3 regions of the Oceanisphaera sediminis genome follow, and region 3 is predicted to be linked to each of the others. Evidence: predicted binding sites of a transcription regulator. Region 3 holds the regulator's gene; each other region holds the start of a gene.
The links. The regulator MetJ, encoded in region 3, represses methionine synthesis genes. The targets are predictions, from matches to a motif close to AGANNTCTAGANNTCT.

Region 1 (10,214 bases), on a different contig from region 3:
GACCATTTCTCGTGAACCGGTATCAGGCCCCGTGTATCTGAACCGTATCCGCGGTGGCGTACTGGGCGATGGTATCAACTCCATGATTGCCGCCACCTTCAACAGCATGCCGTCCACTACCTTTAGTCAGAACAACGGCGTTATTGCTCTGACCGGTGTGGCCAGTCGCTACGTTGGCATCTATGTTGCCGCCATTCTGTTCCTCATGGGTCTGTTCCCCATCATCGGTGGTGTGCTGCAGCAGATGCCCAAGCCGGTACTGGGTGGGGCTACCCTGATCATGTTCGGGACCGTGGCGGTAGCCGGTATTCGTGTGCTGTCCCAGGCTAACCTGGACCGTCGCAACATGATGATAGTAGCCATTTCCGTCGGCATGGGTATCGGTGTTTCTACCGTACCTGCTGTACTACAGGCGCTGCCCGACATGCTGGAAAACATTTTGAAGTCACCGGTCGCCATGGGCGCTATTACGGCCATCACTCTGAGCCTGATTCTGCCCGAGCACAAGGTTGCCGAAGAAAGCGAAGCCGACGTTACTGTGGCCGCCGAAGCTGATGATGCAAAAAAAAAATTAGGTGAAGTAGGTTAATACTTACTTCCTTCTAGGTGCCTGAAAAGGCTGAACCCCTGGCACACCTTCCCGGATTGTGTGTCAGGGCTTTTTACATCCGGGGGATGCTAACTTTCATGTTTAAAGGGAGTCGAAAGTCTGATGCAAAACCCCAACACACTCTGGATAAAACACCCCCTCGCTACCCTGAGCCCGGCCTATGCCGGTGGTGTGGTGATTACCGAAAACCGGATCACCGAACTGGTGCCTGCGGGGCAAACTCCCCAAACACCGGTAGATGAGGTGTTTGACGCCAGTCAGCATGTGCTGCTGCCAGGCCTGATCAACGCTCATCATCATTTTTATCAAACGCTTACCCGCGCCCACCCGGTGGCACTGAACAAGGCGCTGTTTTCCTGGCTGACGTCACTGTACCCGGTATGGGCTAAACTACGGCCGGAAATGGTAGAAGTCTCGACCCAGATTGCTCTGGCCGAGTTGCTGCTGTCGGGATGCAGTACCGCCAGTGACCATCATTATCTGTTTCCCAGGGGGCTGGAAGATGCCATCGATATTCAGGTAGCGCAGGCGCAGCAGCTGGGCGTTCGGGTGCATCTGACCCGCGGCTCCATGAGTCTGGGTAAGGAGCAAGGTGGCTTGCCGCCGCAGTCGACGGTACAAAGTGAAGACGTGATCATGGCCGACAGCGAACGGCTGATTCGGCGTTATCATGACCACACCGACGGGGCCATGATCCGAGTGGCACTGGCGCCTTGTTCGCCGTTTTCGGTCAGTACCGAACTGATGAGAATGTCCGCCGAGCTGGCAGAAAAACACCGGGTTCAGTTGCATACCCATCTGGCGGAAACCCACGATGAAACCGCCTTCTGCCAGAAGATGTTCGGCATGAGGCCGGTGGATTATCTGGAGTCGGTGGGCTGGCTCAGCAATCGGGTCTGGCTGGCTCACGGCATTCATTTCAACGAGCAGGAAATCGGCCGTCTGGGTCAGGTGGGAGTGGGCATTGCTCATTGTCCCTCTTCCAACATGCTACTGGCTTCGGGGCAATGTCCGACGCTGGATCTGGAGGCCGCCGGCTGCCCCGTCGGTATCGGCGTGGATGGCTCCGCCTCCAATGATGGCTCTAACATGATGACCGAAGTACGGCAGGCGCTGCTGTTGCAACGATTGCGTTACGGCGCCGAAAAAATTACCCATCAGAAGGTACTGGACTGGGCCACTAATGGCTCTGCCCGTTGTCTGGGGCGTGATGATGTCGGTGATATCGCCGTTGGCAAACAGGCGGATCTGGCCTTGTTCCGGCTGGATGATATCCAGTTTGCCGGTGCCGGTGATCCGCTGGCGGCGCTGGTTTTGTGCGGTGCCCAACGAGCCGATCGCATGATGGTGGCCGGGCGCTGGCGGGTGACCGACGGTACCGTCTGTGGTCTGGATATCGAAGCACTGAAGGCCAGACAGCGAGAGCTGGCGGCACAGCTGGTCTGAAAATGACGGTGTGATTGTCAGCGCTGGATAATAGAAAGGGCACCGAATGGTGCCCTTTTGTTTACGCAGGCAGCGTAAACCGCTCGCTGCAGGGCAGAATATCGTAGTCGATCATCACGGCTTCACCGGCCAGGTGACGGCGCAACATATCGAAGGCGGCAAAGGCCAATAGGCGGCGCCGATTCAGGGGCTCCCGAAAGTGCATTTTCAGGGTTTGTACCTGGCAGCCTTGTTCGGTCTTGAGGGCAATGGGAATGCCCTGCGGGCCTTCGGCACCGATGGCCAGGGTCAGCGGGCGGGCCGATCGTGCCAGCCAGAGGGCCAGATCTTCGGCGCTGTCGGGCAGGCCAGCCAGGTAGTGACCTTCGAATTCGGGCGTGATGGTGCTGATGGTATCGGTCAGGCGGCCGCCGCTGGCATCCTCGAAAATCATCAAATCCCTGTTCAGTAACAGCGGCCCCAGGCTGGCGGTAAAGTTCATCTCGTCCCGCGCCACCAGATGAGTGCCCACTTCGGCCAGCAGCAGTGCTTCGGCGGTGGCAATGGCGGCGGCGTCTTCGGTTTCGATAATCAGCTTGAGCTCTATGGTCGGCGAATTGGCCCGGTAGCCGAGGGTAATGCCGGCCGGCCATGGCAGATGATCAAGCCGGTCGCTCAGGCCGGATTCGGACAACCCGAATGAAAAGAAACGACGTACCTGGCTATGACCATTCTGGCCCAGCTGCCGACGTAATCGCGGCAGAATCTCGTCGGTCATCATTTTTTTCAGCTCGGATGGCACGCCCGGGGTAAAGAAAAAGGTGGCGCGGTTGAGTTTGACCGCAAAACCGCAGGCGGTGCCCACCGGATTGTCCACCAGCTCGGCGCCCTGTGGCAGCATGGCTTGCTTGCTGTTGCTCTGGGGCATGGCGCGATTGCGGCTGGCGTATTTTTGCTGCATTACCTCGAGCCAGTGCTGGTTAAGCTCAAGGGGCACACCGGCGGCTTCGGCCATGGCTTCGGCGCTGATGTCGTCCGAGGTGGGGCCAAGGCCACCGTTGACGATCACCAGATCGGCCTGGTGACTGCGTTGTACGAACAGCTCGACCAGGTCGGCCTTGTCGTCGCCCACGGTAAAGCGGCGGCGTACCTGCCAGCCTTGTTCCAGCAGCTGCTGCGACAACCAGCCGGCGTTGGTGTCGGTTATCAGTCCGGTCAGCACTTCATCACCGGTGCTCACCAGTTCAATCACGGGTTTCATATGCTTATCCTTGAAGGGCGTTGCCGGGATTTTAACGTATCTTGGGCGAATGGCACACGCCGAGGATGACAAGAGCCGCTGCTTTGTTGTAGATTTCTAGATGTCTAGACTTTCTTACCGATGCTGTACATGGAGTGAGCAAATGCCCATCAGAATTCCGGATCGCCTGCCAGCGGCCAATGTCCTGACTCAGGAAAATATCTTCGTGATGACGGAAACCCGGGCGGTCAATCAGGAAATCCGCCCGATGCGGGTGCTGCTGCTTAATCTGATGCCGAAGAAAATTGAAACCGAAAACCAGTTGTTGCGCATGCTGTCCAATTCGCCGTTGCAGATTGGCGTGGACCTGCTGCGTATCGACGATCGGCCTTCGAAGAACACGCCGCAATCGCACCTGGAACACTTCTACCACGATTTCGAACAGGTGCAGGATCAGTTCTACGACGGTCTTATCATCACCGGCGCGCCGCTCGGGCTGACCGATTTCTGCGATGTGATCTACTGGGACAAGATAGAGCAGATAGTGGCGTGGGCCAAAAGCCATGTTACCTCCACGCTGTTTTTGTGCTGGGCCGCCCAGGCCGGTCTGAAGATTCTGTACGGGCTGGACAAGCGTACCCGCCTGGAAAAACTGTCCGGTGTCTACGAGCACCAGAATCTGGCCCAGTACGAGCCTCTGGTGCGCGGCTTTGACGACGTGTTTCTGGCGCCTCATTCCCGTTATGCGGATTTTCCGGTGGAGCTGTTACGGCAAAAGACGGATCTGAAAATACTGGCCGCGTCGGACAAGGCCGGCGTCTATCTGGCGGCCAGCCCGGACGGACGCCAGGTATTCGTGACCGGGCACCCGGAATACAATGCCGATACCCTGCATGCAGAATACCTGCGGGATCTGGAGGTGGGTATCGAACCCCGAATGCCGGAAAATTATTATCCCGACAATAATGCCGATAATCCCCCCAGAGCCACCTGGCGCAGCCATGGTCATCTGTTGTTTGCCAACTGGCTGAATTATCACGTCTACCAGCTGACCCCGTATGATCTGCGTACCCTGAGTGCCACCGGCGAGTCGCTGACCCGAGACTAAGATCTGTGAGGGGTGAGGAGTAAAATCCGCCTCACCCTTCACGAAGCTATTTACTCGATGGGAAAGCCGGCTTTTTCCGCCGCCTTGGCCTTGTTGATCATTGGGGTGATGCTCATGCCCTGCACTATGATGGAAAACAGCACTATGGCGTAGGTCATCATCAGCACCAGATCCCGCAGTTCCACCTGACCGTCGCTACCGAGTTTGATGCCGGTGGGAATGGACAAGGCCATCGCCAGTGACAGGCCGCCGCGCAGTCCGCCCCAGGTGAGGATGCGTATCGAGTATTTGTTGTAGCTGCGAAAGCGGCGAAAGGCGACATAGGGCAGGGCGACGCTGACGAAGCGGCCGGCCAGCACCAGCGGAATACCGCACAGCACCAGAATCCAGGCTTGCCAATGGAATTGCACCAGCAACATGGCCAGACCAATCAGCAGGAACAGCAGGGCGTTCAGAAACTCGTCCAGCAGATGCCAGAACTGATCCAGGTATTTCGAGCTCTGTTCCGAAAAGCCGGTGTAGCGGGTCCAGTTGCCGATCATGATACCGGATACCACCATGGCCAGGGCGCCGGACACGCCCAGCACGTTGGCCAGCGCAAAACCGGCGGTGGGAATGCACAGCGTCATCAACAGCTCCATGGAGCCGTCGTCGGTGGCGCTGATCATCAGGTGAGACATCAGGCCCAGCAGGGCGCCGAATACGATGCCGCCAACGGCTTCGTGGGTGAACAGCGTCATGACCGAGCCAAAGGTCGCCTCGGTGCCGTTGAAGGCGACCGCAAAAATGGTCAGGAAAATCACCAGGCCGATGCCATCGTTGAACAGCGACTCGCCTTCGATTTGAATGGCAATCTGCTCGGGGGCGCCCAGCTTCTTGACGATGGCCAGCACGGCGATGGGATCGGTGGGCGAGATAAGGGCCCCGAACAGCAGGCAGTAGATAAAGGGCAGGGGAATGGCGGCAACATAAGCCAGCAGCCACAGGCCGGCAGCCACCACCAGGGTTGAAATCAGCACGCCCACGATGACCAGTACCGAAATCTCCCATTTCTGGCTTTTCATGGCCGGCAGGTTAATGCCCAGGCCGCCGGCAAACAGCAGAAAGCCGAGAATACCCTGCAGTAGAAACTCGCCGAAATCGACGGTCTCCAAGGTGGCAATGGCATGCAGCTGTAGTTCGGGCCAGGTGGTTTTTCCCAGTATTAACATCAAGATGGAAATAAGCAGGGCGCCAAAGGTAATGGCAATGGTGGTCTGGATTTTCATGATGTATTGATTGACGAAGGCGATGGTGATCGCCATGGCCGCCAATAAACACAGAGTGTAATAGACGCTCATAAAGGCACTTCCGTAGAGTTTTTATTTTATTTGCAAGCTTGGTTGGCCGGTCTTTGCCGGTGGTGCATAGTGTGCCTTAACAGCACACATTTTCACTAGCTAAAATGCGGTTAATTTACGCATTTTACGTGCCAATATGACCCCTTGCCATTCATCAGCCTTGTAGATGGCTGGATTTCCAGCTTGGTATTTTGTGATAGCATGGTTGCTGCTTTCAGGAATCTAGTTGTAACAGGAGTTATCAGTGTCCAGATCCCCCGTTTTTTCCCAGCTCGAACAGGCGCTCGCCGAACGTATTTTGATTATCGATGGGGGCATGGGCACCATGATCCAGTCACATCGACTGGACGAGGCCGCCTATCGAGGCGAACGCTTCGCCGATTGGCCATCGGACTTGAAAGGTAATAACGACTTGCTGGTATTGAGCCAGCCCGAGATCATCGCGCAGATTCACAGCGACTATTTTGCCGCCGGCGCCGATATCATCGAAACCAATACCTTCAACGCCACCAGCATCGCCATGGCGGATTACGACATGGAATCGCTGGCGGTGGAAATCAACCTTGAAGCGGCGCGACTGGCCCGCCGGGTGGCCGACGAGTGGACCGCGAAAGAACCGCACAAGCCGCGCTTTGTGGCCGGGGTGCTGGGACCGACCAACAGAACCGCCTCCATTTCGCCGGATGTGAACGATGCCGGTTACCGTAACATCACCTTCGATCAACTGGTGGAGGCCTATACCGAGTCGACCCAGGCGTTGATTGACGGCGGTGCCGATCTGTTGATGATCGAAACCATTTTCGACACCCTCAACGCCAAGGCGGCGGTGTTTGCCATCGAAGGCCTGTTCGAGCGGCAGAATATTCGACTGCCGGTGATGATCTCCGGCACCATCACGGATGCCTCCGGTCGCACCCTGACCGGGCAAACCACCGAAGCCTTCTATCATTCCCTGCGTCATGCCAAGCCTATTTCCTTCGGCCTGAACTGCGCCCTGGGGCCGGACGAATTGCGCCAGTACGTGGCCGAACTGTCCCGTATCAGCGAAACCTATGTATCCGCTCACCCCAACGCCGGTTTGCCCAACGCCTTCGGTGAATATGATCTGGAAGCCTTTGAGATGGCCGAGCATATTCGCGAGTGGGCCGAAAGCGGCTTCCTCAACCTGGTAGGCGGTTGTTGTGGCTCTACCCCCGAGCATATTCGGGCCATGGCCGAGGCGGTAGCGGGTATCAAGCCCCGCGTGCTGCCGGATCTGCCGGTGGCCTGTCGGCTGTCCGGTCTGGAGCCGGTGCAGATTACGGCCGACAGCATGTTCGTCAACGTCGGTGAGCGCACCAACGTCACCGGCTCGGCCCGTTTCAAGCGGCTGATCAAGGAAGAGAAATACGACGAGGCGCTGGAAGTGGCGCTGCAGCAGGTAGAAAGCGGCGCCCAGATCATCGACATCAACATGGATGAAGGCATGCTGGATGCGGTGGCCTGCATGACCCGCTTCCTCAACCTGATTGCCGGCGAGCCGGATATTTCCCGGGTACCGATCATGATCGACTCCTCCAAGTGGGAGGTGATCGAGGCCGGCCTGAAATGCATTCAGGGCAAGGGCATCGTCAACTCCATTTCCATGAAGGAAGGCGAAGACAAGTTTATCGAGCAGGCCAGGTTGGTACGCCGCTATGGGGCGGCGGTGATCGTGATGGCCTTCGACGAAGTCGGCCAGGCCGACACCCGTGAGCGCAAGTTCGAGATCTGCGAGCGCGCCTACCGCATTCTGGTGGATCAGGTGGGCTTTCCGCCGGAAGATATCATCTTCGATCCCAATATTTTCGCCGTGGCCACCGGCATCGAAGAACACAACAACTATGCGGTCGACTTCATCGAGGCGGTGAAGGACATCAAGGACAACCTGCCCCACGCCATGATTTCCGGCGGCGTGTCCAACGTCTCGTTTTCATTTCGTGGCAACGATGTGGTGCGTGAAGCCATTCATGCGGTGTTCCTCTACCATGCGATCAAGAACGGCATGGACATGGGCATCGTCAATGCCGGTCAGCTGGCGATTTACGAAGACATAGAGCCCGAGCTGAAGGAAAAGGTCATCGCCGTGGTGCTTAACGAAAACGACGGTGCCACCGAGGCGCTGCTCGAGATCGCCGAGCGTTATCGTGGCAGTGGGGCCCAGGCGGCGGATCCGCGCGATCTGGAATGGCGCAGCTGGCCGGTCAACGAGCGGCTGGCCCATTCGCTGGTCAAGGGGCTGACCGACTTTATCGAAGAGGATACCGAAGAATCCCGGGCGCAGGCGGTGCGCCCGCTGGACGTGATTGAAGGCCCGCTGATGGACGGCATGAACGTGGTCGGCGATCTGTTCGGCGAGGGCAAGATGTTCCTGCCCCAGGTGGTCAAGTCGGCCCGGGTGATGAAGCGGGCGGTCGCCTATCTGAACCCCTTTATCGAGGCCAGCAAGGAAGTCGGCCAGACCAATGGCAAGGTTGTTATGGCCACGGTCAAGGGCGATGTGCACGATATCGGCAAGAATATCGTCGGCGTGGTATTGCAGTGCAACAACTTCGAGGTGGTGGATCTGGGGGTCATGGTGTCCTGCGAGCAGATCCTGAAGACGGCGCGGGAAACCAATGCCGATATGATAGGTCTGTCCGGTCTGATCACCCCCTCGCTGGATGAAATGGTGAATGTGGCCAAGGAAATGCAGCGCCAGGGCTTCACCATACCGCTGCTGATCGGCGGTGCCACCACCTCCAAGGCGCATACGGCGGTCAAGATCGAGCAGAACTACGACGAGCCGGTGGTCTATGTGTCCAATGCCTCCCGCGCGGTGGGCGTGGTGCAAACCCTGCTGAGTCGCGAGCACAAGCCGGCCTTCGTCGACCGGCTGAACAAGGAATACGAGGTAGTGCGCGATCAGCATGCGCGCAAGAAGCCGCGCACCAAGCCGGTGACCCTGGCCGAGGCTCGCGCCAACAAGGTGGCCATCGACTGGCAGGCCTACACGCCGCCGGTACCGGCCAAACCGGGAATTCACGAGTTGCATGAAGTACCCATCTCGGTACTGCGCGAGTACATCGACTGGACGCCCTTCTTCCTGACTTGGTCGCTGGCGGGCAAGTATCCGCGCATTCTGGAAGACGAGGTGGTGGGCGAAGAGGCCAAGAAGCTGTTTCGTGATGCCAACGACCTGCTGGACAAGCTGGAAGCCGAGGGGGAGCTGCGCTGTTCCGGTGTGCTGGGACTGTTCCCGGCAAACAGCGTGGAAGATGATGTGGAAATCTACACCGACGAGTCCCGTACCGAAGTGCTGCACACCCTGCGTTTTCTGCGCCAGCAGACCGAGAAGAAAGACGGATTTCCCAACTACTGTCTGGCCGACTATGTGGCGCCCAAGGGCACCAAACCGGACTACGTGGGCGGCTTTGCGGTGACCGGCGGCATCGGTGAAGATGACATCGTCCGTCGCTATAAAGAGGCGGAAGACGATTACAACGCCATCATGGCCAGCGCCGTGGCCGATCGTCTGGCGGAAGCCTTTGCCGAATACATGCACCTGCTGGTACGCCGTGAATACTGGGGCTATGCCGCCGACGAGAATCTCGGCAACGACGAGCTGATTCGGGAAAAATACAGCGGCATTCGGCCGGCTCCGGGTTACCCGGCCTGTCCCGAGCACACCGAAAAAGGCACCCTCTGGCAGCTGCTGGATGTAGAGTCGCGCATCGGCATGCAGTTGACCGAATCCTACGCCATGTGGCCGGGAGCGGCGGTATCGGGCTTCTATTTCTCCTACCCCGATACCCGCTACTTTGCGATAGCGCAGATCCAGGAGGATCAACTGCTGGACTACGCTGCGCGCAAGGGCATGAGTCGGATCGATGCCGAAAAATGGCTGGCACCCAATCTGAGTGCCTGATTTCAGCCACGTAACTCTGGGTTAAAGACGCGTTATGCAGTGTCTTTCCCCAAAACAAGAAGGCGCCAAGGGCGCCTTTTTATTTAAGCATCGGGGGCGCCAGCTGGCGCGCGGGGTGTATGCTGGTAGTAACAGGGAGAGCAATGCCGGCGGTCACCATGCGTTTTTGGTTGTGGCCCAGCTGGAAAGGCTGGACAGCCTTCGGGCGATGGCGTAGCTTCTGCCGACTTTATTTCACCACTGGGAGGAGCCTTCCATGTTTGTTGTAAGACACACCGGAAAAACAGGATGCTTGCTCCTGGCGGTCATGCTGTTACTGGCCCCCTTGAGTCAGGCGCAGGCCAACCCGCGCTATGCCGCCATCGTGCTGGATGCGGACAGCGGCGAGGTGCTGCATGCCTCCAGCGCCGATGCGGCTCGCTATCCGGCCTCGCTGACCAAGATGATGACGCTGTATCTGCTGTTCGAAGCCATGGACAAGGGGCTGATGCGGCTCGATACCGCCATGCCGGTATCGGCTCATGCCGCCTCCATGCCGCAGACCAATATTTCGCTGAAAAAAGGAG
Region 2 (10,214 bases), on a different contig from region 3:
TCGGTCAGTTACCGCTGGATGCGAGTATCGGCCGGCAGATGGACCAGGGTACCCCGACCCTGATTGCCGAGCCTGAAGGCGCCCTGGCCAATCTTTATCTGAACATCGCCGCCCGGGTGGCGGCGGGGCTTTATTTTAGCGGCAACATCATTCCCACCCGCCTTTATACCCGGCAGGTTTAATCGCATCACTGCCACGCAGGCGCGCCTTGTTCGTGCCGCCAGACGGCAAGAGCCGTCGCTGCCGTGGTGGGATCACCATTGAGTTAAGGAGTTTTCATGCGTCTTTGTGACCGGGATATCAAGCGTTATCTGGCCGAGGGTCTTATCCAGATCAGTCCCGAGCCGGAGCCGGAGCGGATTAGTGGCGTGAGTGTCGATGTGCTGCTGGGCAACGCATTTCGCGTGTTTCAGGATCATACCGCGCCCTATATCGAGCTGAGCGGACCCAGTGCCCAGGTGTCCGAAGCCATCAACCGGGTAATGAGTGACGAGATTGTCATTCCCGATGGCGAAGCCTTCTTTCTGCACCCGGGCGAGCTGGCGCTGGCGGTAACACTTGAATCTGTCACCCTGCCCGATAATATTGTCGGCTGGCTGGACGGCCGCTCTTCTCTGGCGCGGCTCGGGCTCATGGTGCACGTGACGGCACACCGCATCGATCCGGGTTGGTCCGGACGCATCGTGCTGGAATTCTACAACAGCGGCAAACTGCCGCTGGCGCTGCGCCCGCGTATGGTGATTGGCGCGCTCAATTTCGAAACCATGTCGGGGTCGGCCGAACGTCCTTACATGAGCCGTGCCAGCGCCAAGTACAAGTCGCAGCAAGGCGCGGATGCCAGCCGTATCAATCAGGACTGACGCCGGCCCCTTCGGGGAGCGTTAAGCTATCAACTGGAAGCTGTAAGTCGTAGGTTGGCGATGAGCGTAGCGAATCCCAACATGCACGCCGCCTGCTGAAAGATACCGGGTCAAGCCCGGAATGACGGCCAGGGACATCACGCCGTGCCGAATCAAGTAACGTCATGCTGAACTCGATTCAGTATCAGCACGGCGAGGCCGGAGTCCATGGCGGCTTGCACTGCCTCACATGCCGCAAAGCAAATGGGTATTAAACGTATAAAAAACGGGAAACAATAATGAAAAAATTACTCTACGGCGTGGCGGCGTTGCTGCTGTTATTGCTGCTCGCGCTGGTGATTCTGACCCAGGTGGTGGATACCGACAGAGTCAAGCGGGTGCTGATCGAGCAGACCCGGGAAAAAACCGGCCGCACCCTGGTGATCAACGGCGACCTGAGCTGGCGCTTTTTCCCCTCTATCGGCTTTACTCTCAACGACGCCGCCTTGCTCAATCCGCCCGGCTTTGCCGCCGGTAATACCCTGTCTGTCGGTGAAATCAGCCTGGGCGTGGCGCTGAAGCCGCTGTTCGATAACCGGCTGGAGATCGGCGAAGCGGTGCTGGGCAATGCGCGTCTGCATCTGATCACCCGCGCCGATGGGGTCAGCAATATCGACGATCTGCGTACCCTGTCTACCACGACGTCCACTACCGGCGGCTCGAATGAGCAGACGGAAACGGATGGCGGCGGCGAGCCTCGTCAGCCGATGAGCATCAGCCTGGCCGGTGTGCAGGTGGTGGATGCCGAAATCGTGGTGCAGAACGAAGCGAATAATACCCTGACCCGCCTCAACCGGGTCAACGTCAAGCTTGACGAGTTTGCTCCCGGCAAGGCGGTACCCCTGAGTCTGTCCGGTAATCTGTTCAGTGACGAGGTACAGGCCAATATGGATGCGACCGGTCAGTTGTGGCTGGCACCGGAATTCGACCGCCTGCGACTGGATGATCTCAAGCTCGACCTCGATGCCACCGGTCGTGCCATTCCCGGTACCAAGCAGCTGCGGCTGGAAGGTAACCTGGCCTATGTACTGGACCGCAAACTGGCCGAGTTCAGCGACATGACGCTGAAACTGGGATCGCTGGATGCAACGGGTGAACTGTCGCTGCGCCATAGTGCCATTCCCGAGCTGCACTTCAACCTGAACACGGCGCTGTTGGATGTGGATGCGTTGCAGGCCGAATGGCGGTCCACGCCGGTCGCGGCGACCGCCGATGAACAGGTGGTCAGTGCGGCGGCGCCGGCGTCGACACTGCCTTCTGCCAGTGCGGCCGATGAGCCGGATCTGTCGGCGCTCAAGGGCATCAAGGTTGAGGGCCAGCTGGCCGCCGACAAGGTACTGGTGCAGGGAATCGAGCTGGAGCAGCTTGATATCAAGGTCAACATCGATCAGGGCAAGGTAAAGCTCGATCGGGTGCAGGCCCGGTTATATGAAGGCAAGATTGAAGCCAGGGGCGAACTGGACGTCAATACCGATCCGGTGCGTTTTCTGGTACAGAAAACGCTGACCGGGGTTAATGCCCGTGAGCTGCTGACCGCAGCGGCGGGTATCGACTATCTGGAGGGGCGGGCGGATTTGACGTTTGACCTGCGTGGCAGTGGCCTGACCAGCGATGCCATCAAACGCAGCGTAAAGGGAACCTCCGCGCTTAAAGTGGCCGATGGCGCCCTGAACGGGGTGAATATCGCGGCGCTGATCCGTCGGGCCCACGCCAGGGTAAAGGGACTGCCGTTGCCGGCGGAAGAGGCCGTCGAGAAAACCGACTTCAGCGCCCTGACCGCCGATTTTGCCATCGGCAAAGGCCGGGTAAGCACCGAGAACCTGTATATGGCGTCCCCCTTGTTGCGCATCGATGGCGAGGGAGAAACCAACCTGCTTGACGAGTCGCTCGATGTGTTGCTCAACACCGCCATCGTCGGTAGCCTCAAGGGCCAGGACGGGGAGGAGTTGAGCGAGCTGAAGAACATCATACTGCCGGTACGCATCAGCGGCAGCTACCAGCAGCCGAAGTACAGCCTGGATCTGCAGCAGGTGTTCGACCTTTACCTGCGCGAAAAGGCCGACAAGGAAGCGGAGCGAGTCAAGCGCAAGCTGAACGAAAAGCTCGGCGACCAACTGGGCGACAAGCTTGGCGATAAACTGCCGGGCCTGCTCGACAAACTGGGTCTGTAACCGACCTGCCGATCACCGTCGCTTTGGCCTGCGCTCACGCCCTGTGAGCCCCTTAAAGGCCAAAGCGACGGTTTATTTACTTCCTCTTTTGATATTCCCCTTTCATTTTACCTTTACGACTATCACCAGCGAGCGCCTCGCCGTATGGTCGTTTTTAGCGCCTGTTTACGATCTCCTTATATTAATCTGTCAAACTAACTGATCTGGTTGGTTGCCCTGTAAAGGTCGAAAAACAGGCTCTGAATGTCTGGATGGTGAGCATAGGCGACATTTAAATATTGAAAATAATAATATATTTTCAATAAGTCATGAATTATATTCATGAAATTGAGTGCTAAAGACCGGAGTTAAATCATGTTGGAGCGGTTTCACCTTGAAGTACTGGCAGCAATAAAAGAGCAGGGAACCTTAACCCAGGCGGCGGAATCGTTAAATTTATCCCAGTCTGCATTGAGTCACAGCATCAAAAAGTTAGAAGGTCAGATCAAAACACCTGTTTGGCAAAAAGAAGGTAGAAACTTGCGCCTGACCAATGCGGGTGAACAAATTCTGACGCTTGCCGGTCGGGTATTGCCGCAATTTAAACACACCGAACTTCTATTGTCTCAGATGGCGAAAGGTGAAATGGGTTCACTTCGCATCGGCATGGAATGCCACCCTTGCTATCAATGGCTGTTAAAAGTGATTGAGCCTTATCTTGAAAAGTGGCCAAACGTTGATATTGACGTCAAGCAGGAGTTTCAGTTCGGTGGTCTGGGTGCCCTGCATAGCTATGAAATAGACATCCTGGTCACGCCTGATCCCTTGTATAAACCCAATCTGACGTTTATACCGGTATTTGACTATGAACATCGACTCGTCGTTTCATCATCTCACCCCCTTGCCATGCAAAGCTCGATCATGCCGGAACAGCTGAATGAAGAAGTGTTATTTAGCTATCCGGTAGAGCCTGAACGGCTGGATATTTACAGCCAGTTTTTAAACCCCGCAAAATGCACGGTCAAAAAACACAAGACAATTGAGACTACGGAAATAATGTTGCAAATGGTGGCAGCAGGCAGAGGCGTCTGTGCATTGCCTGGTTGGTTAGTGGATGAATTCGCCAAAACAATGGCCATTAAAAGCCTTCGGTTCGGTCAAGATGGGATTAAAAAGCAGATTTTTTTGGGAATGCGCAAAGGCGAAGAACAGATCAATTACCTGAGTGACTTCGTTGCTCTGGCTCAGAACATTCGGTAACAACTCGGTGGCAAGCGTCTCCTAAGCCGGCACTCTGCTTGCCGGATGAGCCTTACCTTACAATAAATCATGAATAATATTCATCTATTGATGAGATAAAATCATTTTTGTTCATGAAATGGGCCCTGTATAACATACCTAGGCTTAGCTCTAGATGTCTGGACTTCCAGAACGGGCAGGGAACAGATTCAGGCTTTATCTCAACAAATGGATGAACAACATTATGAGTAACGACGTCAAATTTGCTGTAAACAGCATTGCTTTCGATGAAAATTATCAACCCGCAGACAGTACGCGTGCCACGACCAACTTTGCCAACCTGGCCAGGGGAGAGAGCCGTCAGGAAAATCTGCGCAATGCCTTGACGATGATTAACAATCGTTTCAATGCTCTGGTAAATTGGGATAACCCCAAAGCAGACCGTTACTCCGTTGAGCTGGAAATCATCTCTGTTGATATGGATATCGACAATGAAGGCAAGGCGCATACCTTTCCTACTATTGAAGTGCTGAAAACCATTATTGTTGATCACAAAACCAGGCAACGCACAGAAGGCATTGTAGGCAATAACTTCTCCTCTTATGTGCGGGACTATGACTTCAGCGTTTTGTTGCTGGAGCACAACAAGGGCAAGCCCGGTTTCAGCATTCCGGAAAAATTTGGTGATCTGCACGGCAAGCTGTTCAAGCGCTTTGTGAATTCGAACACCTATCAGCAGCATTTTGCCAAATTGCCGGTGATCTGCCTGAGTGTTTCCGATAACAAGACCTATCACCAGACTGAAAATCATCACCCCATATTGGGTGTCGAGTATCTGCCCAATGAAACCTCTTTAACGGAGCAATACTTCAAGAAGATGGGCCTGAAAGTTCGCTACTTTATGCCGCCACATAGCGCTGCACCTCTGGCCTTTTACTTTTTTGGTGACTTGCTGAACGATTATACGAATCTTGAGCTGATAAGTACCATCAGCACCATGGAAACGTTTCAAAAAATTTATCGGCCTGAAATATATAATGCCAACGCTGTGGCAGGAAAAATATATAAACCTAATCTGAAGAAAGCAGATCATTCATTAACTCGGATTGTTTATGATCGAGAAGAGCGCAGCCAGCTGGCCATCAAGCAGGGCAAACTGGCCGAAGAGAACTTTATCAAGCCATACAAGGCGATTCTTGAGCAGTGGTCTGCCAACTACGCCTGATAATAAAACAAGCGCCTGAACATTAACGAGAACAGAAACGGAATTTATGATGAAAAAATTATTACCTACTTCCACTGCGGGCAGCTTGCCCAAACCGTCCTGGCTGGCACAACCCGAGACCCTCTGGTCACCCTGGAAGCTGCAAGGTCAAGAGCTTATCGACGGCAAACAGGATGCGCTGCGTGTGTCTTTGCAAGAGCAGCAGCATGCCGGTATTGATATTGTCAGCGATGGCGAGCAAACCCGTCAGCACTTTGTGACTACCTTTATCGAGCACCTTGACGGTGTTGATTTTGAAAAACGTCAGACCGTTAAAATTCGTGATCGCTATGATGCGAGTGTTCCGACGGTTGTGGGTGCAGTCAGTCGCCAGAAGCCGGTGTTTGTTGACGATGCCAGGTTTTTACGCCAGCAAACCAGGAAACCCATCAAATGGGCCCTGCCTGGCCCCATGACCATGATAGACACGCTGTATGATGATCATTATAAAAGCCGTGAAAAACTGGCCTGGGAGTTTGCCAAAATACTCAATCAGGAAGCCAAAGAGCTGGAGGCCGCAGGTGTTGATATTATCCAGTTTGATGAGCCTGCCTTTAATGTGTTTTTTGATGAGGTAAATGATTGGGGGATTGCTGCTTTGGAACGAGCAATTGAAGGCCTTAAATGTGAAACTGCCGTACATATTTGCTACGGTTACGGCATTAAAGCCAATACGGATTGGAAAAAGACGTTGGGTTCCGAGTGGAGACAATATGAAGAGGTCTTTCCCAAACTGCAAAAGTCCAATATCGATATTATCTCGTTAGAATGTCATAACTCCCATGTTCCGATAGAGCTGCTTGAACTGATACGGGGTAAAAAGGTGATGGTAGGGGCCATTGATGTTGCAACCAATCGCATCGAGACGCCAGAGGAAGTGGCCGACACGCTGCGCAAAGCGTTGCAGTATGTCGATGCCGACAAGCTCTACCCTTGCACCAACTGTGGCATGGCCCCCTTATCTCGTGGGGTAGCAAGAGGCAAGCTGAATGCCCTGAGTGCAGGAGCTGACATCATTCGAAGAGAACTCTCGGCCCAGGGCGTTGTTTGCTGACTCAGAGAACTAAGTAATATCTCATAACTGATGTGGATACTGGGGCTAGCTTTTCTTTCTCGTCACCCTCGCGAAGGCGGGGGTCCAGTGTCTTTGCAGGAGAAGCGCAGGCTGACAAATCTGCGCCACTGGCCCTGGATTCCCGCCTTCGCGGGAATGACGACAGAACCACACCTGTTATGCAGCATTACTTATCTGTTCCTAAAAACACACATGCGCTACTTTGCGTCTTAAATCAGAATAAGTCACGGTGGCCAGCACTGAAAATGTACAACCATAAGTTAGAACAAGTTGTTTGCATGCACTTCAGCACTATCAAATAGTGAAAAACTCTTTTAGGAAACAACGCCACCTTTCACCCTAACAGCAGGGGCGAATGGGTTTTGGCAATAAACAGCATGGTAGCAAACAAGCCACAGGCTACCCCTGCAAACAGGTAGCGTTGCCCGGCAAGCGCAGCAGGCCTGAATGCCATCATGGCAAAGGCCACATAGGCAACCAGCAGAATCAGTTTCTCGGTTAGCCAGGCATCGGTGACGGGGTATTGGTCTATAGCCAGGCACAAGGCCAAGGCACTGACCAGCATCAGCAAGGTCAACAATTTATGAACTTTAAATGCCAATGCATTCTTCAATAATACCGAGCTGGTGATACCCCAGTAGGTACGCAGCAAAAAACTTAAAAAGCCCAGTAAAATAAGCGCCAAGTGTGCCTTGAGCAAAAGCGGATACATACGATTTTCTTCCTTGATTGAGTTATCCATAAGGATGCCTAAGTTATTGTAAGGAAACCTCGAACATATTGATCTGTATCAACCCTTGATGTGAAGGGCGGAAACCACAAACCGGTACCGGGTCCTGATGCCAACATCCGTATTCAAATCGCCATCGATGAAAATGAGGGGATCTCTCAGGGGAATTTGCCCGGGTTAGGGTTGAGTAAGTAACCGTCTAGCGGAGCGGCGAGCTCCTTGAGAGCCGCTTGCAGTACCGGTGTGATGGGCGCATTCAGCTTGAGGCTGAGTAATTCATCGGCTCGGGTTTTGCCTAATGTCAGGGCGGCGATCGGCTTGTTCCACTCGTTGGCTCGGCGGCAGAAGCGAAAGCCCGAGTAGACCATCAATGAGGAGCCGATCACCAGCAGAGCGTCTGCGTTTTGAAGTGCGTCCAGTGACTCGGTGACACGCAGCCTGGGGACGTTATCGCCGAAGAAGACCACATCCGGCTTGAGGATACCGCCACATTGAGCGCATCCAGGAACGTGGAAACCGCTGAAATCCACTTCCAGATCGGCATCGCCATCCGGTGCCGTGGCGGCGCGGTAACGGGTGTAATCCGGGTTCAGCTCGGCACTGCGTTGATGTGATTCGTCGCGGCTACTGCGATAGTTGCAGCTCATGCAGACAATCTGATCTGAGCGGCCATGCAGGTCGACTACCTTGCGGCTGCCGGCCCGCTGGTGCAGTCCATCCACGTTTTGGGTGACCAGCAGGTCGATATGACCCAGTTGCTCCAGTCGTGCCAGGGCCTGATGCGCCGGATTGGGGTGGGCATCGCGCATCACCGGCCAACCGATCAGGCTGCGGCCCCAGTAGCGTTTTCGGGTGTGCTCGCAGCGCATGAAGTCCGGGTGTTGCACCGGTTGCTTGCGCTTCCACTCACCTTGCTGATCGCGGTAGTCGGGAATGCCGGAGTCCGTACTGATGCCGGCACCGGTCAGCACCAGCAGGCGCGGGTGGGTACGGATGAATTCGACCAGGTCGGTATGGGGCTCGGTTCGGGGCATGATGCTCGGGCTTCCTTGTATTCTGGTGTCGGCGTTCAGACGGCTTGTGACCGGGGTGTTGTGGCTGCCGGACAGTTCAATCAAGGTTACGCAGTCGTCAGCATTCAACTCGGGAGTACGTGATATATCCTATCTCAATCAAAGCCCCGCCTGTGCACTGACGATGTCTGTCCATGTCTCAACTATACTTGGCGATTTCAGATTGTGCGATAAGCACTTCTGCATGAGTCCGTGCGTACCGGTTGCCATCAGCCGGGAGCAGAATCGCCTGACATTTTCGCCGTGGAATACAATGTAGTGGGCGGTCTTCTGGATGTTTTTTTTAATTTCAGCTGTTTAACTTGTATCTCCGTGTTTTTGCGTGAAAGGTTGAGATCCAATTGAGTTATTGTATTGACGGAAATCTTCCCCAAAATGATCAGTAAGTTTCTGAATTTAAAGATATTAATCTTCACTCGTTAAACCTGAGAATAGGCCCGAAATGACTGATAACCATCTGAAAAATAATGAAAAACTTAGTGTGCTCATAGTCTGCATGGGCAACATCTGTCGCTCGCCTACTGCCGAAGCGGTGTTACGCCAGCAGGCGTTGAGGGCGGGAATAGAGATAACCATCGACTCGGCGGGAACGCTCGGTTATCACAGCGGCGCGACACCCGACAGTCGGGCTCGGGCGGCGGGCGAGCGCAGGGGATATGATTTCAGCGGTATCCAGGCACGACAGGTAACGGTCGAAGACTTTGCGAGCTTCGATATGATACTGGCGGCGGACAACAGTAATATGGCCGATCTTCGGTTGTTGTGTCCGCCTGAACATGAGCACAAACTCCGGCTGTTGCTGAGCTTCTCCCCCGAAGCCGAGCAGGAAGTGCCGGATCCCTACTATGGTGGCGAGCAGGGTTTTGAGCGGGTACTGGATCTGGTGGAGTCGGCCTGTACGGGCTTGCTGGCCCGGTTAAGCAAAGACTGAGAATAAAAACTTCAGACAATAAAAAGGCTCCCGAAGGAGCCTTTTTTCGTGGAGTAAGTGTTACTCGGGTTTGGCCATGGGGGCCGAGGCGGTGTTGCGAGCCGCGCTGCTACCGGCCTGACGGCCACTGGTAGTAACGGCCTGACGCTGCAGCGGCGGATACTCCGGCTTAACGTAAGGCGGCTGTGCCACTACGGTCGGCTTGACCATGGGCGCAGAGGCCTGGCGGGCACGGGAGTACAGGCCGGAGGCGGTGGCTTTGGGCGCTTCGGCTGCTGCCTTGGGTGCTTCGGCTGCTACCTTGGGCGCTTCGGCTGCTGCCTCGGGCGCTTCGGCTGCTGCCTTGGGCGCTTCGGCTGCGGCTTTAGGCACTTCGGCTGCAGCCTTGGGTGCTTCGGCTGCTGCCTTGGGTGCTTCGGCTGCTGCCTTGGGCGCTTCGGCTGCTGCCTTGGGCGCTTCGGCTGCTGCCTTGGTCGCTTCGGCTGCAGCCTTGGGTGCTTCGGCTGCTGCCTTGGGTGCTTCGGCTGCTACCTTGGGCGCTTCTGCTGCTGCCTTGGGCGCTTCGGCTGCGGCTTTAGGCACTTCGGCTGCTGCCTTGGATGCTTCGGCTGCGGCTTTAGGCACTTCGGCTGCTGCCTTGGGTGCTTCGGCTGCTGCCTTGGGTGCTTCGGCTTCAACCTTGGGCGCTTCGGCTTCAACCTTGGGCTCAACGGCTTCAACCTTGGGCTCAACGGCTTCAACCTTGGGCTCGACGGCTTCAACCTTGGGCTCGACGGCTTCTGTCCTGGGTGCTTCCTGTTGTGGCGCGACTGCCGCAGGGCGGGTTTCCACCTCGGCCTGGGCGGCTTGTTTC
Region 3 (10,214 bases):
ACTGTTGCAGCTGGCGCAGGCTGCTCTGCACCGGCAACCCGGCGCCGACGGTGGCGTTGCTGAGAAACTGTACCCGATGCTCGGCCAGACTCTGCTTCAATCGCAGATAAAAACCCTGCTCAGCCGCGCCCGCCAGCTTGTTGGCGGCAATCAGATGAATATGCTGCTGCACCAGATTCGGATAGTACTGCACCAGGGTGTCGGACGCGGTGAAGTCGAGTCCCACCAGCTGGTCGAAACCGTGTTCTTCCAGGTTTTCCAGCCAGTCGGGCCAGACCATGGACTCGGACTGGAAGTTGTTGAGCACCTGCTCCACGGCCAGCCCCTGGCTGGCGAGCATGGCACCTTTGGAGTCGAACACGCCGTACAGGGTCAGCTGCACGTTCAGGGTCTGCTCCAGCCGCGCCTTCTCTTGCTGATACAGCTTTAACCAGGCCTGGCCGATGTTGCCCCGGCCAAACAGGATCAGACCGATACGCCGAGGCCGACTGAACAGGCTCTGGTGCAACCGCAGCAGCAAGGGCTCCAGCATGACTTTACGTACCACCCCCACCAGGCTGAGGCCGTTTTTGGCGGGCTGGATAAACTCCAGCGGCTGCTCGTTCAGCGCATGGTAGAAATGCAGACACTGCTCGGCCTGGGCGGTCACGCCCTTGCCCACCAGCGCCACCAGTGAAAAACCTTCCCGCTGTTGCAGGTCTTCAAAGCCGCCACCGGGCTGGTGATCGCGCAGCAACGAGAAGGCCTGCTCGGCCTGTTCGCGGGTATAGGCAATCTGCCACAGCTTGCGTTCGGGACGCCGCTTGCAGGCCAGGGGGGCCAGCTCGCGCCGGGTCAGCCACTCGGTCAGTGCGTTCACTCTGTCCTGATAACGGTCGGGAATGGTCATTTCCACCAGTACCGCATCGTCTACCGAGGTCACGATACGGGCGCCCGACTCTCGCCGGGGCAGGCGTTCAATGCGGGTGTGACCGTCATTGGGGTGGTAACTGCAGCGCAGTATCAGCTGTTGCCGGCTGGCCGACACCGGCCCCAGGGTGCGGCTGTGCAGTATGGGCGAGCCCAGTCGGGCCAGCTCGGCGGCTTCCGACAGCGACAGCCGGGTCAGCAACAGGGCTTCGGTGACCCGCCGGGGATCGGCACTGAACACCCCCGGCACATCGCTCCAGATGGTGCTGTGTGAACTGTCGGCCAGCGCCGCCAGCAGGGTGGCGCTGAAGTCGGAGCCGTTGCGCCCGAGCAAGCGGGTACGGCCTTCGGCATCGGCGGCAATAAAGCCGGTCACCACCAGTGTCTGATCCGGATACTCGGCCAGAATACCCTGTAATTGCTCGCGCGAGAGTGCCTCGTCCACCTGCACCGGTGAGCCGGATACCCGCAAAAAACGACGTGCATCCAGCGAGGCTGCTGGCACACCCTGACTGTTCAGCAGGCTGGCCAGCAGCCGGGAAGACCACAGCTCGCCGAACGACTGGATAAAACTGCGCTGATAGTCGTCCAGGCGGTGATTTTCCAGTACCCCGGCAATGGTATTGATGTCTTCATCCAGCGCCGCCAGCAGGGGCGCCGCTTCCGTTTCATCCAGAGTATTTTCGATTAAACCGCGCTGAAAGCTGTACAGTCCTTCCAGGGTCGCCGCGGCGGCATTGTCACCACTGGTAAACAGATTGAGCAATTCAATCAAGCGGTTGGTGGTTTTACCCGACGCCGACACCACAATCAGGGCGTCGGGCTGACGCTGGCTGTTGATGATGTCGGCCACGCGATGAAAACAGGCGGCATCGGCCAGGCTGCTGCCGCCAAATTTGTGCACCGGACGCCGATGGCGGTCGGTGTCGTTCTGCTGCTGGGTCATTACTTGCTTAACACCTTGAATGCATTGTCGAAATCTTCGATCAGGTCGCGAACATCCTCGATACCCACCGACACCCGCAACAACTGGTTGCTGATACCGGCAACGAGACGGGCTTCTTCGGTCATGGCCGCATGGGTCATGGTGGCCGGATGGGCAATCAGGCTTTCCACCCCCCCCAGCGACTCGGCCAGGCAGAACAGCTTCAGCTGCTTCAAAAACGCCTTCATGCCCGCTTCGTCCACATTCAGCTCGAAGCTGAGCATGGCACCAAAGCCCAGCTGCTGGCGCGCCGCCACCTCGTGGCCGGGGTTGCCGGGCAGACTGGGATGATAGATGGTGTTGACTTCCGGCCGGCCCTGCAGATAGGTAACCAGCGCCTCGGCGTTTTCGCAGTGTTGACGCATGCGCACGCCCAGGGTGCGCAGACCGCGCAGGGTCAGATAGTTATCGAAGGCCGAGCCGGTCAGGCCAAGGCAATTGGCCCACCAGCGCAGTTCTTCGGCCCGCTCTTCACTGGCCGCCACCACGGCTCCGCCCAGCGCATCGGAATGACCGTTGATGTATTTGGTGGTGGAGTGCACCACCAGATCGGCACCCAGAGTCAGCGGCTGTTGCAGCGCCGGCGACAGAAAGGTGTTGTCGACCACACTCAAGGCGCCCACGGCCTTGGCCGCCGCGCACAGTGCCGCTATATCCACCACTCGCAGCAGCGGGTTGGACGGCGTTTCAATCCACAGTATTTTGGGCTTTTTGGCCAGGGCTGCCGCCAGCGCCGCCTCGTCGGTCTGATCAACGTACTCGACCTTGAAATTACCTTTCTGGGCCAGGGAGTTGAACAGCCGGTGGCTGCCGCCGTAGCAGTCATGAGGCGCCAGCAGCAGATCGCCGGCCTGCAGCTGAGAGGTAATGATCAGATTGATGGCACCCATGCCGCTGGCGGTCACGGCGGCGCCGGCGCCTTTTTCCAGCCGGGCCAGGGCATCGATCAGCGTCTGGCGGGTCGGGTTGCCGGAGCGGGCATAGTCGAAGCGGCGCTGCTCATTGAAATCGGCGAAAGAATAGGTGCTGCTGAGGTAGATAGGCGGCACCACAGCCCCATGCTGAGTATCGGTATCGATGCCGGTACGAACGGCATGAGTCTGGGTCTGGTAATCTGGCATATCCTCTCCTTTGCACTACGGCAGCTTAGGCAGCCTGGCTAGCTACTAATACGGAACTTCCAAGTCGCGCACAGTAACCCAGCCGGAATGGGCCGTCAAGCCTTCCGGACGTCTGAAAGTCTTTGCTGTTGGATTGCCAATAAAAAATGTAAGGGTTACAATTCGGCTCGGATTTTTAACCTTGATGCGGGTGAACAATGAAAACTGAATGGAACGGCGATTATATTAGCCCTTACGCCGAACACGGCAAGAAAAATGAACAGGTCAAAAAGATCACCGTGTCCATACCGCTCAAGGTGTTGAAGATACTGACCGACGAGCGCACCCGTCGCCAGGTCAACAACCTGCGTCATGCCACCAACAGCGAACTGCTGTGCGAGGCCTTTCTGCACGCCTATACCGGCCAGCCGCTGCCCCAGGATGAAGATCTGCGCAAAGACGTACCCGACCAGATACCCGCACACGCCCGGGCCATCATGGCCGAGCTGGGTATCGAAATAGAAGATTACGCCATCAGCGACGAAGAATAAGGCGCTGGCCATCGCGGTGTGGGTTGCAAGGCGGCAAGCGAAACCGGGCCCATCCGCTGCCGCCTTTGCATGCTTTCGTTGCTTGTCGCCGCTATCCCCGGCTGCCCTTTAGCGCCTTTCAATAAATGCTGCTAAAGGGCAGCAGGCAAGCCGCATCGCCCCGCGTCTTCGGTTGCCACTGCCTTTCAAGACTCGACACCGACCAGAATCTGCGACCAGGGCAGCCCTGCATCGCCCAGGGTAATGAAATTGGGATTGACCATGCTGTCGCGCCGGTTGTAGCTGAGCGGCTTCAGGTTCAGATCCAGCAAGCGCCCCCCCGCCTCTTCAACTATGCACTGGGTAGCCCCCGTGTCCCATTCGCCAGTGGGGCCGATGCGCATATACAGGTCGGCCGCGCCTTCTGCCACCAGGCAGGATTTGAGCGAGCTGGAGCCCAGCGGCACCAGCTGATAGTCCAGTGTGGGCGTCAGGCGCGCGCGAACCCAGTCCACGTTTTGCCGACGGCTGATGGTGATGCGCAGCCCGGTCAGCTTGTCGGCCGTATCATGATGCCGCGCCTCGATGCGCCGAGTCTCGCCGTCCGCCTCCTTGAAGGCGCCGTGGCCGCGTACCGCGTAATACATCAGATCGTTCACCGGCCCGTACACCACGCCCAGCACCGGCTTGCCGTGTTCTATCAAGGCGATCATGGTGGAAAAGTCACCGCTGCCGGCGATGAATTCCTGGGTACCGTCCAATGGGTCCACCAGCCAGTATCGGGGCCAGCTGCTGCGTTCGGCCAGCGATACCTCGGTGCCTTCTTCCGACAGCACCGGAATATCGGCCAGCTCGCGCAGCGCCTGTTTAAGATAAACGTGGGCGGCCAGATCGGCGCTGGTGACCGGGCTGTCGTCATCTTTGTTCTCGGCCTGATACTGGCCACTGTTATACATCGACAGTATCAGGTTGCCGGATTCACGGGCGGCCGCCTTCACGCCCGGCAACAAGGCATAGATATCCATGCTTACTCCTTTCTATTGAGCCAGTCCTGCAGCATAAACAGGCCACAGATGCTGCGTGCTTCACTGAAGTCGGGCCGGGCCATCAGCTGGTCCAGCTTGTCCAGAGGCCAGGGCACCACATCAAGCGGCTCGGGTTCATCCCCTTCACGCTGTTCAGGATACAGATCTCGCGCCAACAAGATATCCATACGACTACCAAAATAACCGGGGGCCAGCGTCACCTGTTTCAGCGGCGTCAGCTCCCGTGCCCCATAGCCGATTTCTTCCATCAGCTCCCGATTACCCGCTTCCATGGCATTTTCGCCCGGATCGATCAGCCCCTTGGGAAAGCCCAGCTCATAGCTGTGGGTTCCGGCGGAGTATTCACGGATCAGCAAGATGGTCTTTTCATCCAGCAGCGGCACCAGCATCACGGCGCCACGGCCGCTGTTGCGCATACGCTCGTACACCCGCTCCACACCGTTGCTGAACTTGAGATGAACCGACTCCACCTTGAAAAGACGACTCTGTGCCACCAATTCTGTATGTAATATCTCAGGTTTTTGTTTCTTGTCCGCCATGGCCGTTTCCGCCTTTTCGCTCACCCTGTGCAGAGATTATCGTAACTCTCGGTAAACGTCTGCCCACAAGTGACAACAAGCCGGCTTTTGCCGGCGCCGATATACGCTCCGGGCCGGGGCATCTGGTATAATTCAGGCTCGGTTTTAACGAGAGCGAGCGCAATGAACGGAGAAAATTCATCCATCCGCCTGGACAAATGGCTGTGGGCCGCCCGCTTCTACAAGACTCGCAGCCTGGCCCGCACCATGATTGACGGCGGCAAGGTGCACTACAACGGACAACGCAGCAAACCCAGCAAGCAGGTAGAGGTCGGTGCCCTGATCCGCCTGCGCCAGGGTAACGATGAAAAGGAAGTCGTGGTGCTGGAATTGTCGGAACACAGGGGCAAGGCCGAGCAGGCCCAGCGTTTGTTTCAGGAAACCGAAGACAGCATCAAGAAGCGCGAGCAAAACGCCGAGGCCCGCAAGTTCAACAGCCAGTTTGCGCCCAGCCCCGAACGTCGGCCGGATAAAAAGGAACGGCGTACCCTGCTTAAAATCAAGCAGGGTAACTGAGGCGACCGCGGGACAACGGCTTCCCACCCCGCAGCTCAAACCACTTACACTATATATCGCATATACAGACGATAACGGCATTCAGCCCATACAGGATTTTTTATGACTCACATCGACCAACTTCATCGTTATCTGTTCGACAACTACCAGGTTCGGGGCGAGCTGGTACAGCTGCAGCAGAGCTTTCATCAGGTGCTGGCATCCCAGGCCTATCCGGCACCGGTACAACGGCTGCTGGGCGAGCTGCTGACCGCCACCAGCCTGCTGACCGCCACCCTCAAGTTTGAAGGCCACATCACGGTACAGCTGCAGGGCGACGGCCCCGTTTCTCTGGCCGTGATTAACGGCGACCACCAGCAGCAGCTACGCGGTGTGGCCCGCTGGGAAGGCGAGGTGCCCGACAGCGACAAACTGGCCGAACTCGTCGGCAAGGGCTATCTGGCCATTACTATTACCCCCAATGACGGCGAGCGTTATCAGGGTATTGTCGATCTCGGCGAACATTCGCTGAGTGCCAGCCTGGAAAACTACTTTGCCCAGTCCGAGCAACTGAACACCCGCATCTGGCTGTTTACCGACGTGCAGCACGAGCAGCCGCGCTGTGCCGGTATGTTGCTGCAGGAACTGCCCGGCGGCGAGGACGGTGACTTTACCCACCTCGAGGCCCTGACCCACACCATCAAGGCCGACGAGCTGTTGAATCTGGACGCGCACGAGATTCTGTATCGCCTCTATCATCAGGAAGCGGTGCGGGTGTTCGATCCGCAGCCGGTCACCTTTCAATGCACCTGCTCGCGGGAAAAATGCGAACAGGCGCTGTTGCAGGTCGGTCAGCAAGAGGCCGGCGACATTGTGAAGGAAGAAGGTAAAATCGAAATGCACTGTGACTATTGTGGCCGGCACTATCACTTCAATGAAGCGGATCTGCAAAACCTCTTTAATGATGCCCCGACACTGCATTAACATTTAATACAAAAAAAATGGGGCATTGTGCCCCTTTTTAGTTAATTTTCCGCTCAAAACTCTAAATTTTGACACTGATCCCCTAAATACCGCGCAATTCCTGCTAGTCTGCCGCGATTAATTATTCCAATAACCATGCTTACTCAACCCCTTCGTACCAGGAGATAACAATGACGTCGCAGGCGCAGCAATTAGGCCTCTCTCAATACGGTATCAACGATGTTACCGAGATCCTTCATAACCCCTCTTACGAACAATTGTTCGCAGAAGAAACCCGTGCGGATCTGGAAGGCTACGAAAAGGGCGTGGAAACCAGCCTGGGCGCCGTTGCCGTCGACACCGGTATCTTTACCGGCCGCTCTCCGAAAGATAAATACATAGTGCGTGACGACGTCACCCGCGACACCGTGTGGTGGGCCGATCAGGGCAAGAACGACAACAAGCCGATGAGCCAGGAAACCTGGACCGAGCTGAAAACCCTGGTCACCAAGCAGCTGTCCGGCAAGCGCCTGTTCGTGGTCGACACCTACTGCGGTGCCAACCCGGATACCCGCCTGGCCGTGCGCTTCGTGACCGAGGTTGCCTGGCAGGCGCACTTCGTGAAAAACATGTTCATTCGCCCGAGCGAAGCCGAACTGGAAGGCTTTGTGCCCGACTTCGTGGTGATGAACGGCGCCAAGTGCACCAACCCCAACTGGAAAGAGCAGGGTCTGAACAGCGAGAACTTCGTCGCCTTCAACCTGACCGAGCGGGTACAACTGATCGGCGGTACCTGGTACGGCGGCGAAATGAAGAAAGGCATGTTCTCCATGATGAACTACCTGCTGCCGCTGAAGGGCATTGCCTCCATGCACTGCTCCGCCAACGTGGGCAAAGACGGCGACGTGGCCATTTTCTTCGGCCTTTCCGGTACCGGCAAGACCACCCTGTCCACCGATCCCCAACGTGAGCTGATCGGCGACGACGAGCACGGCTGGGACGACGATGGCGTGTTCAACTTCGAAGGCGGCTGCTACGCCAAGACCATCAAACTGAGCCAGGAAAACGAGCCGGAAATCTACGCCGCCATCCGCCGCGATGCGCTGCTGGAAAACGTCACCGTGAAAGAAGACGGCACCATCGACTTCGATGATGGCTCCAAAACCGAGAACACCCGGGTCTCCTACCCCATCTATCACATCGACAACATCGTCAAGCCGGTATCAAAAGCCGGTCACGCCAAGAAAGTGATCTTCCTGACCGCCGATGCCTTCGGTGTGCTGCCGCCGGTGAGCAAGCTGACCCGCGAACAGGCCGAGTACCACTTCCTGTCCGGCTTTACCGCCAAGCTGGCCGGTACCGAGCGCGGCATTACCGAGCCGACTCCGACCTTCTCCAGCTGTTTTGGTGCCGCTTTCCTGAGCCTGCACCCGACCCAGTACGCCGAAGTACTGGCCAAGCGCATGGATGCAGCCGGCGCCGAAGCCTACCTGGTCAACACCGGCTGGAACGGCACCGGCAAGCGGATTTCCATCAAGGCGACCCGTGCCATCATCAATGCCATCCTCGACGGCTCCATTGAAGATGCCGAGTTTGTTGAAATGCCCTACTTCAACATGGCCATTCCCACCAGCCTGCAGGGCGTGGAAGACGGCTCCATTCTGGATCCGCGTAACACCTACGCCGACCCGGCCGAGTGGGACGTCAAGGCACAGGATCTGGCCAAACGCTTCGTCGACAACTTCGACAAGTTCACCGATACCCCCGAGGGCAAGGCCCTGGTCGCCGCCGGCCCGCAGCTGTAATTACAGTTAGCAACAACGGGCAATAGCAAAGACCCCGGCCAAGGCCGGGGTCTTTTTTTTTACGTGCTTTTGCCATTCAATGCGGTTTCAATGGGACGACGGCTGGTCGTTCCAGGTCTGCAGCCAGTCTTCGATCTGCTCGGCCGGCATCGGCAGAGAGATGCCATAACCCTGCACATACTGACACCCCAACTGTTGCAAGCGCTCACCCTGAGCCGATACTTCCATACCGTCCGCAATCACGCTCATTCTCAGCACCGCCGCCAGCTGAATCACGCTTTCCACCATGCCGACATCATGCCCTTGCGACAGCAGGTCACCGACAAAGCTGCGATCGATTTTCAGGGTGTCCACCGGCAACCGATTGAGGTGAGAAAGAGAGGCATAACCGGTGCCAAAGTTATCAAACAAAATACCCAACCCCAGCAAGCGACAGCGTTGCAATACCGGAATCAAACCATCGATGTCGGCCAGTACCGCCGCCTCCTGAAACTCCAGATCCAGCAACGAGGGCGACACCTGTGGATAGCGGGCCAACAGGCGGCCCAGTGCATCGATAAAGTCCGCATGCATCAACTGGCCGGTACTCACATTGAAACTGACTCTGAACTCCAGCCCCTGCGCCACCCAGGCCGTCATTTGTGCCAATACCCGCTCAATCACCCACAGCCCCACCTCGAATTCCAGCTCGCTGCCGATAATCAATGGCAGAAAGTCGGCGGGCGCCACTATGCCACGTTGCGGGTGACGCCAGCGTAGCAACGCCTCTACACCAATCATGCGCTTGCTGAGCAGGTCGACCCGTGGTTGGTAATAAAGCAGAAACTCGTTCCGCTTGAAGGCGGCCGACAACAGGGCAAACTGCTGCTGCCGGTGATATTCCTGCTGATGCAGTTCGGCATCAAAGAACACATAGGTGTTCTTGCCCTGCTTTTTAGCCTGATACATGGCCTGATCCGCATAGCGCAGCAGAAGCTCCGCATCATCCGCATCCTGCGGGGACAGCGCCACACCGATGCTGGCCGACACCCGAACCTGCTGACCATCCAGCTCCATCGGCTCATGGATCACCGCCAGTACCCGATCGAGAATTTCATCACATTCCAGATCGTTGTGCAGTCCGGTAAACAACAGGGCAAACTCGTCCCCTCCCAGTCGGGCCAGGGCATCACAGCTACGGGTGATCTGACCCAGCCGCCGGCTGATTTCGATGAGCAACCGATCACCGGCCGCGTGTCCCAGACTGTCATTGACCTGCTTGAAACCATCCAGATCCAGGTAGCACACCGCGAGCCTGCCCTCGTTACGCCTGGCGCCGGCAATAGAGCGTTCCAGCAATTCACCAAATAGCAGCCGGTTGGGGATCCTGGTCAGAGCATCGTGACAGGCCTGGTGCTTGAGCTCGGCTTCATGCTGCTTCAGATGGGTAATATCGGAAAAAATAATCACATGGTGCAACACCCGATCCGCATCGTCGCAGACCACCGACACCGCCAGCAGCAGTGGATAGGACTCACCATTCTTGCGCCGGCTCCACAGTTCACCCTGCCAGTGTTCGCGGGCGTCGAGATGGCGGCACAGTTCGGCATAAAAATCGTCGTCATGATCCTGGGCTTGCAATAACTCCGGCGAGCCACCGATCACATCCTCGGGCAAATATCCGGTAATGCGGGTAAAGGCCGGATTGACATGGGTAATACGGTTGTCGGCATCGGTCACCATGATGCCTTCATAGCTCGACTCGAACACACTGGTTGCCAGCCGCTGCTGGGCTTCGATGTCTTTCTGTGTGCTGATGTCCTG

Region 1: metA (homoserine O-acetyltransferase MetA) is a predicted target of MetJ. The motif match lies at 3,387-3,402, and genes of this name have one in related genera.
Region 2: ABD827_RS04275 (DUF1852 domain-containing protein) is a predicted target of MetJ. The motif match lies at 4,462-4,477, and genes of this name have one in related genera.

What each region holds. Positions count from the first base shown of each region.
Region 1 is NZ_BAABDS010000038.1:1,896-12,109, forward strand. It holds gene ABD827_RS12500 (uracil-xanthine permease family protein) at 1-589, shown strand, start outside; gene ABD827_RS12505 (8-oxoguanine deaminase) at 713-2,056, shown strand; gene ABD827_RS12510 (CinA family nicotinamide mononucleotide deamidase-related protein) at 2,118-3,296, opposite strand; gene metA (homoserine O-acetyltransferase MetA) at 3,439-4,383, shown strand; gene ABD827_RS12520 (cation:proton antiporter) at 4,434-5,723, opposite strand; gene metH (methionine synthase) at 5,968-9,648, shown strand; gene ABD827_RS12530 (SPOR domain-containing protein) at 9,905-10,214, shown strand, end outside.
Region 2 is NZ_BAABDS010000010.1:104,398-114,611, forward strand. It holds gene apbC (iron-sulfur cluster carrier protein ApbC) at 1-182, shown strand, start outside; gene dcd (dCTP deaminase) at 279-860, shown strand; gene ABD827_RS04265 (AsmA family protein) at 1,139-3,070, shown strand; gene ABD827_RS04270 (LysR family transcriptional regulator) at 3,425-4,309, shown strand; gene ABD827_RS04275 (DUF1852 domain-containing protein) at 4,533-5,513, shown strand; gene ABD827_RS04280 (methionine synthase) at 5,560-6,606, shown strand; gene ABD827_RS04285 (SirB2 family protein) at 6,962-7,369, opposite strand; gene ABD827_RS04290 (NAD-dependent protein deacetylase) at 7,516-8,391, opposite strand; gene ABD827_RS04295 (low molecular weight protein-tyrosine-phosphatase) at 8,912-9,361, shown strand; gene rne (ribonuclease E) at 9,422-10,214, opposite strand, start outside.
Region 3 is NZ_BAABDS010000039.1:44,390-54,603, forward strand. It holds gene metL (bifunctional aspartate kinase/homoserine dehydrogenase II) at 1-1,855, opposite strand, end outside; gene metB (cystathionine gamma-synthase) at 1,855-3,015, opposite strand; gene metJ (met regulon transcriptional regulator MetJ) at 3,213-3,545, shown strand; gene cysQ (3'(2'),5'-bisphosphate nucleotidase CysQ) at 3,731-4,549, opposite strand; gene nudE (ADP compounds hydrolase NudE) at 4,552-5,109, opposite strand; gene hslR (ribosome-associated heat shock protein Hsp15) at 5,272-5,664, shown strand; gene hslO (Hsp33 family molecular chaperone HslO) at 5,767-6,627, shown strand; gene pckA (phosphoenolpyruvate carboxykinase (ATP)) at 6,798-8,411, shown strand; gene ABD827_RS13885 (sensor domain-containing protein) at 8,499-10,214, opposite strand, start outside.